4 regions of the Peribacillus sp. FSL E2-0159 genome follow, and region 1 is predicted to be linked to each of the others. Evidence: riboswitches for the same ligand, from Rfam matches in the RefSeq annotation. Region 1 holds a riboswitch; each other region holds the start of a gene.
The links. Region 1 has a riboswitch for cobalamin ahead of NYE63_RS12540 ((2Fe-2S) ferredoxin domain-containing protein). Riboswitches for the same ligand answer to the same signal wherever they lie in the genome.
Positions count from the first base shown of each region.

Region 2: linked by a shared signal. The riboswitch ahead of NYE63_RS02220 (hypothetical protein) and the one ahead of NYE63_RS12540 ((2Fe-2S) ferredoxin domain-containing protein) in region 1 are both predicted to bind cobalamin.
Region 3: linked by a shared signal. The riboswitch ahead of nikA (nickel ABC transporter substrate-binding protein) and the one ahead of NYE63_RS12540 ((2Fe-2S) ferredoxin domain-containing protein) in region 1 are both predicted to bind cobalamin.
Region 4: linked by a shared signal. The riboswitch ahead of NYE63_RS27920 (ABC transporter substrate-binding protein) and the one ahead of NYE63_RS12540 ((2Fe-2S) ferredoxin domain-containing protein) in region 1 are both predicted to bind cobalamin.

Region 1 covers NZ_CP152053.1:2,553,798-2,556,001, forward strand. The annotation lists gene NYE63_RS12530 (energy-coupling factor ABC transporter permease) at 1-318, opposite strand, end outside; gene NYE63_RS12535 (hypothetical protein) at 339-509, opposite strand; cobalamin riboswitch at 492-688, opposite strand; cobalamin riboswitch at 890-1,081, shown strand; gene NYE63_RS12540 ((2Fe-2S) ferredoxin domain-containing protein) at 1,231-1,599, shown strand; gene cobJ (precorrin-3B C(17)-methyltransferase) at 1,615-2,204, shown strand, end outside.
Region 2 covers NZ_CP152053.1:430,576-432,779, forward strand. The annotation lists gene NYE63_RS02215 (ABC transporter substrate-binding protein) at 1-530, opposite strand, end outside; partial or broken gene NYE63_RS02220 (hypothetical protein) at 534-1,075, opposite strand; cobalamin riboswitch at 1,233-1,454, opposite strand; gene NYE63_RS02225 (MoxR family ATPase) at 1,652-2,204, shown strand, end outside.
Region 3 covers NZ_CP152053.1:2,412,685-2,414,888, forward strand. The annotation lists cobalamin riboswitch at 499-688, shown strand; gene nikA (nickel ABC transporter substrate-binding protein) at 843-2,204, shown strand, end outside.
Region 4 covers NZ_CP152053.1:5,703,573-5,705,776, forward strand. The annotation lists gene NYE63_RS27920 (ABC transporter substrate-binding protein) at 1-902, opposite strand, end outside; cobalamin riboswitch at 1,076-1,251, opposite strand; partial or broken gene NYE63_RS27925 (polysaccharide deacetylase family protein) at 1,338-2,022, opposite strand.

The DNA.
Region 1 (2,204 bases):
TGGTCCGAATAAAATGGATCCCAAACCAACTCCGGTAGGGTGTGAAGAACTTCCCGTAACGGAAGGAATCTTTAGGGCCGATAAAATGAATACAAATGCACCCGATAGGCCAAGCATCATTTTTGTTTCTGGGTTTTCCCTTACCTTGGATCTAATGGACCGGTAACCCAAGATTAAAAATGGAAGGGTAACGGCCCACCAGAATATAGCCCATTCAATGGGTAAAAAGCCCTCCATGATATGCATGGCCATTGCCCTTTTTGGGACAAAAAGCAGTAAAATGACAAAATAAATAATTTTCCAATTGGTTCTTTTCATTCTTTCTCCTTTCAACACTTTTAATTTTTCTGATCAATCTTGACAAGAAAGGCGCGCCCAACATAAAAAGCACTTCTCTCAAAGGAAAGAAGTGCGTAATGAACAGGAATTTTGCAGCATAAACCAACCATGGGCCTTTCTGCCTGATCCGCACACCCATCCTCGTAGGTTGAAACAGTTTCACGCTTCATGGCAGGTCTCCTGGCTTTGGTTCATCATCCCATTACATCCTTCCCATCTCATTTGACAGTGGATTAAAGTTAAAGTAATAGGACTTCCCTTTACAGTGGCGGGACCGCTCCGGATTTTCACCGGCTTCCCTTTTAAGCTGAATTCCGAAAAATTCAACACCATAAAACTTATGTAATTATTTAGAAAATTCTCGTATAGTGTACCATAAAGAAATAATTCCAGCTACACTATCTTTTTTTTTTGACTAAGTTTGTTGCAAGGAAAGGCTTGTGGGAAGGATATACACTATTAAACTTTTCTAAACAGTCGGAATAAACTATTGAATTTTGATAAAGTTGTTATATGATAGATAAAGTTAGTTAGAAATGTATATTAAAACCAAATATTAAATTTTAAAAGTGCTCTTGTGTGAATAACCAAGGGATAATAGGGAAATCGGTGAAAATCCGATGCAGCCCCCGCTACTGTAAACGCTGATGAAATTGTCGATAGCCACTGGCATTGTTGCCGGGAAGGGACAAAGTAAAATGAAGCGTAAGCCAGGAAACCTGCTTTTAAAATTGCATGATACTTTTCGGAGGGAAAGGTAGAAGGACTATGACGATTTTGGGAGATTGGGCATTCTTGCCTGGGGCTCCTCATTCATATAGTTTTTTTAAACCTTGACTCTTATGTTAAGGTTTTTTATTTTGCCTTTTCCCTGAACGCAGGAGGAAGAAGATGACTACTTGGAACTTAATGGGTACAAATACACATCTGTTGATTTGTAATGGAAGCAGCTGCATGAAGAAGGGCGGGGAAGAAGTAACCCAAGCGATTCGCGATGAAATTACTTCCAAAGGACTGGATTTGAAAATCCATACAACCAGGACACGGTGTAACGGAAGATGTAAGGATGCCTGCGTTGTGATTGCCTATCCTCAAGGAAACTGGTATCGAGTGGAAACGCCTGATTTCGGTCGCCAAATTGTCAGCCATATTGATGATGGGGAGTTTGTTCCACAAATGATCTACCAATTCAATGATGGGGAAATGACACCGAATCCAGATTTTCCTGCTCATACGGGTATTTCAAAGAACAAATCGTAAAAAGGAGATGTCTTAATGAGTACAAACGGTAAATTATTCGTCGTGGGCTTTGGGCCAGGGAATTTTGAACACATTACCAAACGTGCTGTCGAAGCCCTTCAAGAAAGTGACTACATCATTGGTTATAAAACCTATGTTGAACTCATTCAGGGACTGCTCACAGATCAAACGATTATTAGTACGGGGATGACTGAAGAGGTATCACGTGCACAGGAAGCAGTGAAACAAGCGGAGCTAGGTAAGAAAGTTGCGGTAATTTCCAGCGGGGATGCCGGAGTTTACGGAATGGCTGGGTTGGTTTATGAAGTATTGATTGAAAAAGGCTGGAAAGAAGAAACTGGAGTGGGCATTGAAGTCATTCCTGGCATTTCGGCAATTAACTCTTGTGCATCTTTACTTGGGGCACCAGTCATGCACGATTCGTGTACGATCAGTCTCAGTGATCATTTAACTCCTTGGGAACTGATCGCTAAAAGGGTTGAAGCAGCTGCAATGGCAGACTTTGTCATTGCCCTGTATAATCCGCGCAGCGGCAGGCGGACCAGGCAAATTGTTGAAACACAGAACATTCTCCTTCGCTACCGTTCTCCTGATACACCTGTCGG
Region 2 (2,204 bases), 2.1 Mb from region 1:
TTCACTAATTCATCCCCTTTTTCGGCAACACCCATCACTTTAGCAATCTGCCCGATATCACCGTATACATCATCGAAATTTGCCGCAGATTTAATGATGAACACAGGGATGCCGGCATCTTCGAGTGGTTTCAGTGTCGCTTCATCACCAATGGTATAAGCTATGATGGCATCAGGTTTCAAGGCAATGATTTTTTCTGCATTGATATTAACAGAGTCAGAAACATGTTCGATATTCTTTGCTTCCTCTGGATAATTATCGAAGTCTGTCACACCAACGACTTTATCACCCTGTTCAAGGGCAAATAAAATTTCCGTATTGCTTGGCTGAAGTGAAACGACTTTTTCCGGGATTTTCTCGAATTTTATTTTCTTACCAGTATCATCCGTAACGGTATAGTCCTTGATTTCTTCGGCCTTCTTAGTATCTTTATTATCCGGTGCGGCTTGATCATCGTTTACTCCGCATCCGGAAAGGAAAAGGGTAAGCATCAGCATGGAAATCCAACTGAATCGTAGGGTTCTCTTCATTATTTATTCCTCCGTTTTCGTTTTCGTGGGTTTGGTTGGGTATGATTTACTTATAAATGGAATCTCCTCGATCCCCTGTTGCTTATTGACGTAGACTGCCATCGCGAATAATACATTTGCAAGCAAGTGAGCGTAATCAAATAGAATTCCTGGAATTTCCCTCTCCAGACTTACCTTGTGTAAAGCACGCACGGACTTTTTGGCTTCACTTCGGCAAGTATGCAAAGTACATGCTGCGGTTGAGCCTTGTGGAAGGACGAACGTTTCGATTCGATCTTTCACTTCAGCGACATACCGGTCGTAGATTGCACTTAAACGGTCGAGATCATCGCCGGTAATGGCTAATTTCCCACGAACTGAACCATTTAAATGGTAAGCCATGGGCAACAGTTCCATTAAGTCACGGTATACTTCGGGGACATCCTCAGTAAGCGAGGCGGCCAAGCCGATTTGTGTCGTCAATGAGTTTGTACGGATTTCAAAATCGACGGTTGATACGGTCGCATGTATGGGTAGCATAAAAAACGAAAGTCTTTCTTTGCCATAACTCTTCCTCCTTTTTCGTATTGGGTGAATGACCTCCGTATTGCTTTTTCCAGCAAAACAAATAGCCGACCAAGAGGTTTGGTCGGCTTCGGGCATCTATGTATCTGTAGTAGAAAAAAGATGGGAGAGCCGTACAATCTCCTATCTTCCGAAGAGCATAATACGATGAATGAAGGCAGGTCTCCTGGCTTGTGCGTCATTTTACTCTAAGAACCTTCCCATTTGGGTTAAATGGACGGTAATCGGCATACGATTACCGTCTTCAAATAGTGGTATGCATCTTATTTCATTAGCACTTACAGTTGCGGAAACAGCTTCGGTTTTAAACCGAATTCCCTATTAAGCTGACAAGGCAGCACCTTTTTCTGCAAGGTTCATATTCACTTAGCAACAGTTTACCATACCTTTTTCATTAAGCCGCATTAATATTTTTAGACAAATTCGTTTATGGTTTACCGAATATCTAGTAAACTTACAATGTAAGGTTTAATTGGATCTTAATGTAAAATACGTGATATTGAAAACGTATGAAATAATAGTGATAATGTGAATCTGTGAATCTCGGGAGGTAGAGAATGATTTATAAGCAGGTCAATCAAAAACTGGAAATGGTTCTAGGGAATATCGAAAAGGTGATTATCGGAAAACGGGATATAGCAGAACTAAGCATCGTGGCACTCCTTTCCGGTGGACATGTCTTATTGGAGGATGTTCCGGGTGTGGGAAAGACAGTCATGGTAAGGGCACTGGCAAAATCAATAGGTGCAAGCTTTAAGCGAATTCAATTCACACCTGATTTACTTCCTTCTGATGTTACTGGTGTTTCAATCTTCAATGCTAAGGAACAAGAATTCATTTTTAGGCCAGGTCCGATAATGGGACATATTATTTTAGCTGATGAAATTAACCGGACCTCGCCGAAAACTCAGTCTGCATTGCTTGAAGCCATGGAAGAGGCAAGTGTGACGATTGATGGTGTAACAAGGGGATTGGAGAAGCCCTTCTTCGTAATGGCGACACAAAATCCGATCGAGTACGAGGGAACATATCCGCTTCCGGAGGCTCAATTGGATAGATTCCTATTAAAAATGAGAATGGGCTATCCAGGTGTGGAAGAAGAGATAGAGG
Region 3 (2,204 bases), 140 kb from region 1:
ACTTATAAAAACAGCTTATTCGGGAGGGAGCAATACAAATCTGAAAATGAAAAATCTACACACTATCATTCATATATGTCGTTACAAATAACTGTTTGTATAAGATTATTGCCTCCGTACAAAACGAACCGTTAAAAAACATCAGGATCTTAATTTGATATGGCATAAATTTGTGATAAGGAATATAATTTGTATTAGGTAAACTTTTTGATTTTATTTTCATATAGTTAATATCCATTTTTAGAGAGTTGTAATCGTAAAACCGTATAATATAGGAGAGTTTTTAATATTTGTTAAATTCTTAAGAATAGATAGTTGTTCTCCTTTTTACAAACTGTTTTTAGTTTATTTCTAGGATGGAAATGATTAGTTGCTGAGTTTATCAAAAATTAATTAGAGATGAAACTATTAAAGTGTTAAGGAAGCATCAAAAGGTTTTGACTTAATAATTTTAAGATGGACAAGCACTATATTTTACTATGAAGATGAGGGAAAATTTCATATTTTATTGGAATGGGTATATTCGTTTAATAGCGAATATTTAAAAGGGAAGCCGGTGCAAAATCCGGCACGGTCCCGCCGCTGTATTGGTGAGTCCTATGCAAGAAAGTCACTGGATAATATCCGGGAAGACGCATGGAGATGATGAACCTAAGTCAGAAAACCTGCCCGTTCTAAAAATGCTGTTAAACCTACGGGAGATAGGGAGGTGTTAGAGTGCTAGAAGACGAATTTGTTCTTAAACTATAAGCATTTCTGACCGTTAAATCTGGTTGGAAATGCTTTTTTATATTTCGTAATTTTTCAAATAGATAAAATTCCATAATTGAAGGTGAGAAAACATGTTTTTAAAACGGTCTAAATTATTTCATTCTTTTGTTGGACTACTAGTAATTTTCACAATTTTTGTTACTGGTTGCAGCAACACAACAATAGATCAAGAAAATACATCAGATAAAGATAAACAAAAAGTTGTTACTTTTTCATGGCCTGGGGATATAGGTGACTTAAATCCACACACATATTTTCCGAATGAGTTTTTTTCCCAGGCTATGGTATATGAATCCCTTGTTTATTACGGTGAAGGCGGAGAAATTCAGCCTTGGCTTGCAGAGAGCTGGGATATATCGAAAGATGGAAAAGAATATGTATTCCATCTGAGGAAAGATGTTAAATTTTCAGATGGTTCCCTCTTTAATGCTGCAATCGTTAAGAAAAACTTTGATACCATTTTAGATAATCGCAAACAACATGAATGGGTGGAATTAATTAACCAAATCAAAGGTACTGAAATAATAGATGAATATACATTTAAACTTATTTTGAACAACGCGTATTATCCAACTCTTCAAGAACTAACTTACATCAGACCGTTGAGATTTGTAGGAGAAGCTGCTTTTCCTGACAGTCAAAACACATTTAAGGACGGACTCAAGTCTCCGATTGGCACAGGACCGTGGGTATTGAGCGAATATAAGAAAAATGAGTTTGCAGTTTTTAAAAGGAATGAACAGTATTGGGGTACTAAACCTAAAGTAGATAAGGTGGTTGTTAAAGTCATTACTGACGGTGAGTCAAGAGTATTAGCTTTTGAGAAAAAAGAACTCGACTTTATTTTTGGAAACGGGGTCATAAGCCAAGATTCATTCCAATTTTTGAAGAATTCAGGGCAATATGAAACCAAATTGTCAGAACCTACAGCTACTAGAACGCTGCTTCTTAACTCAAATAGAGAAGCGACTAAAGATCTTAAAGTTCGGTTAGCGCTCCAACATGCTTTTAATAAACAGGCTGTTATTGATAAGATCTTTTATGGTATGGAAAAAAAGGCTGATACTTTGTTTCCACCTATTTTGCCATACACGAAAATTAAAATTGAGCCTTATGAATATGATGCAGAAAAAGCAAAACAGTTATTGGATGATGCTGGATGGAAACAAGTGAAGGGGAAACCATTTAGAGAAAAAGACGGAAAAGAATTGCAATTGGAATTACTGTTTAATAGTACAGACAACATCCAAAAGTCAATCGCAGAATTTACCCAAGGTGATTTTAGAAAGCTAGGAATAGATGTTAAATTGACTAGTCAAGAAACTAATACTTTTTGGACAAATGCATTTCAAGGTGAATTTGATTTATTATTTACATCTACTTGGGCTGTACCGTTTGATCCACATTCCTATTTAGCAGCTATGACGACAAAT
Region 4 (2,204 bases), 2.7 Mb from region 1:
GGACCGGAACGGGTCACCAAGTCAGAATGGACATCAAAGACTTGGTCATTCTTAACAGCATTTACGTCTTGCCATCCTTTTCGGGCCGTCACTTCACTTTCTGAATCTTTCGTATAATAACCATACGTTGTAATGATGACATCCGGATTTGCAGCAATCATCGACTCTTCATCAATTTTTGCCCAACCGTCCAATTCAGCAGCAGCATTATCCGCTGAAATAATATTAAGCATTTCATTCATGAAAGTATTTTTTCCAGGTGTGTATATTTCTGGTGAAGGCGAAACTTCCACTAAAACGGTCTTCCTATCCTCTTCCTTTACGGATTTGGTCTTTTCCTGGATATCCTTGAGCTTCGTTTTCATATCCGCAACGATTTCTTTTGCCTTATCATGTTCTCCCGTTGCCTGTCCAATCATTTCAATAGACTCATAGACTTGGTCAAAGCTTTGTGCATCATTGACTACGAGGACATCTATTCCAGCATCCTTAAGCTGCTGTAAACCCTCATTTGAATTATGGGCACTTGATGCATGCGCAAGAACAAGGTCAGGTTTCATGGAGACAATCAGCTCCGTGTTCATTTCCATTCCGCCAACTTTTTCAATTTCTTTCGTTTCTTCCGGGTAATTATCATTGTCGGACACACCAACGACCTTTTTGCCCAAACCAAGTGCAAAGACCACTTCCGTATTACTTGGTATCAACGAAACGATTTTCTTCGGTTTTTGTTCTATCGTTACTTTTTCCCCTGTCGCATCTTTAATCGTAATCGGGAAAGCTTCGTGTTGAGCATGATTCGTTTGCTGTTTTTCTTTTCCTTCATCAGTAGCGTCACTGCAGCCGACCATCATGCCTGCAGTAATCAACATCAACAGTATCAGACCAAAAATTTTCTTCATTTTCATTCCCCACAATCTTTTCATTTAATTTCTTCCCACCTAATAAAGAAAACGCAATCCTGGAAGATGCCTCCAAAACAAAAAGCACCTCCCGTTAAACGGAAGATGCTTGCATGGCAACAATATCATTACGGACTCTTGGGTCTGCCACACACCTTCCCATCCGCGTAGGTTACAGGTGTACGAATTCTGGCAGGTCTCCTGGCTCATGGTCATCGTCAACGGCACCTTCCCATATCTCATACAGTGGTACACAGCCGTCAGCTCCCATATACAGTGGCGGGACCGCGCTGGCATTTCACCAACTTCCCTTTTAAGTCATTAAGACACCAAATCGTTCATATGTATATAATTTTCACTGCCCTCATTATACACCATGTAAGAATCGATTATTATATGATTTTTCTGAACAAGTACGAAATGAGCCGTCCACCTTCAATGATTTGAAGCATTTTCAATCAGTGCAGCAAACCCCTCGACTGATAACCCAGGTGAGATCCGAACTCGATGCAGGGCATGCACCCCTTGGTCCCTTAAAGCCCCCCCAGGTTCGGTAGTGACTGCCATCTTGTATCCAGCTTCTTCTGACAGCCAGAGACTCTCTTCGTTATAACGGCCAACCGGATAAGAAAGCACTGTCGTGTCCTGATCGAGGATACGGTCGAATAGCTCCTTCGATTGAACCATTTCCGCTTCTTGCTGATTTGCCGTCATGCGGTTCAGCTCCAAATGGTTGAAAGTATGACTTTCGATTGAAATCCCATTCCTGCTCATCTCCACCATTTGATTTTCAGTCAGGTGATGACCTTTATCAATGGACTTCCCGATCATGAAGACAGTTGCTTTCATATCATTTTCTTTTAATATCGGGAAAGCCTCCGTGTAGTTATCTGTATAACCATCATCAAAAGTAAGCCAGACGCACTTCTCACTTGGCATCCGATTCTCGGTTAAAACGAGGAATGCTTCTTCAGGGGATAATGTATAGTAACCATTCTCCCGAAGCCAAACCATCTGTGATCGGAATTCCTCCCTTGGAACCCGGAGGCCATTACCTTGAGAAATGCTGCGGGAGCTGGACCGGGGACTCGGCCGTTATCCAGTCTCCCGTATCGATTTGGCCCCCCGAATCCTGCCCGGTCCCATTCTCAGCCGCTTCGGCCACTTCAATGTCATCTTCCGCAATCGGTGCAGCCGTCTTTGTGCCTATCCCCTCTAAAATCCCTTGTGAGCATCCAGTTAAAATCAAAATCCCCAGCAATGCCGCCATCCTTAAAACTCTATATTTTTTCACTATCATTC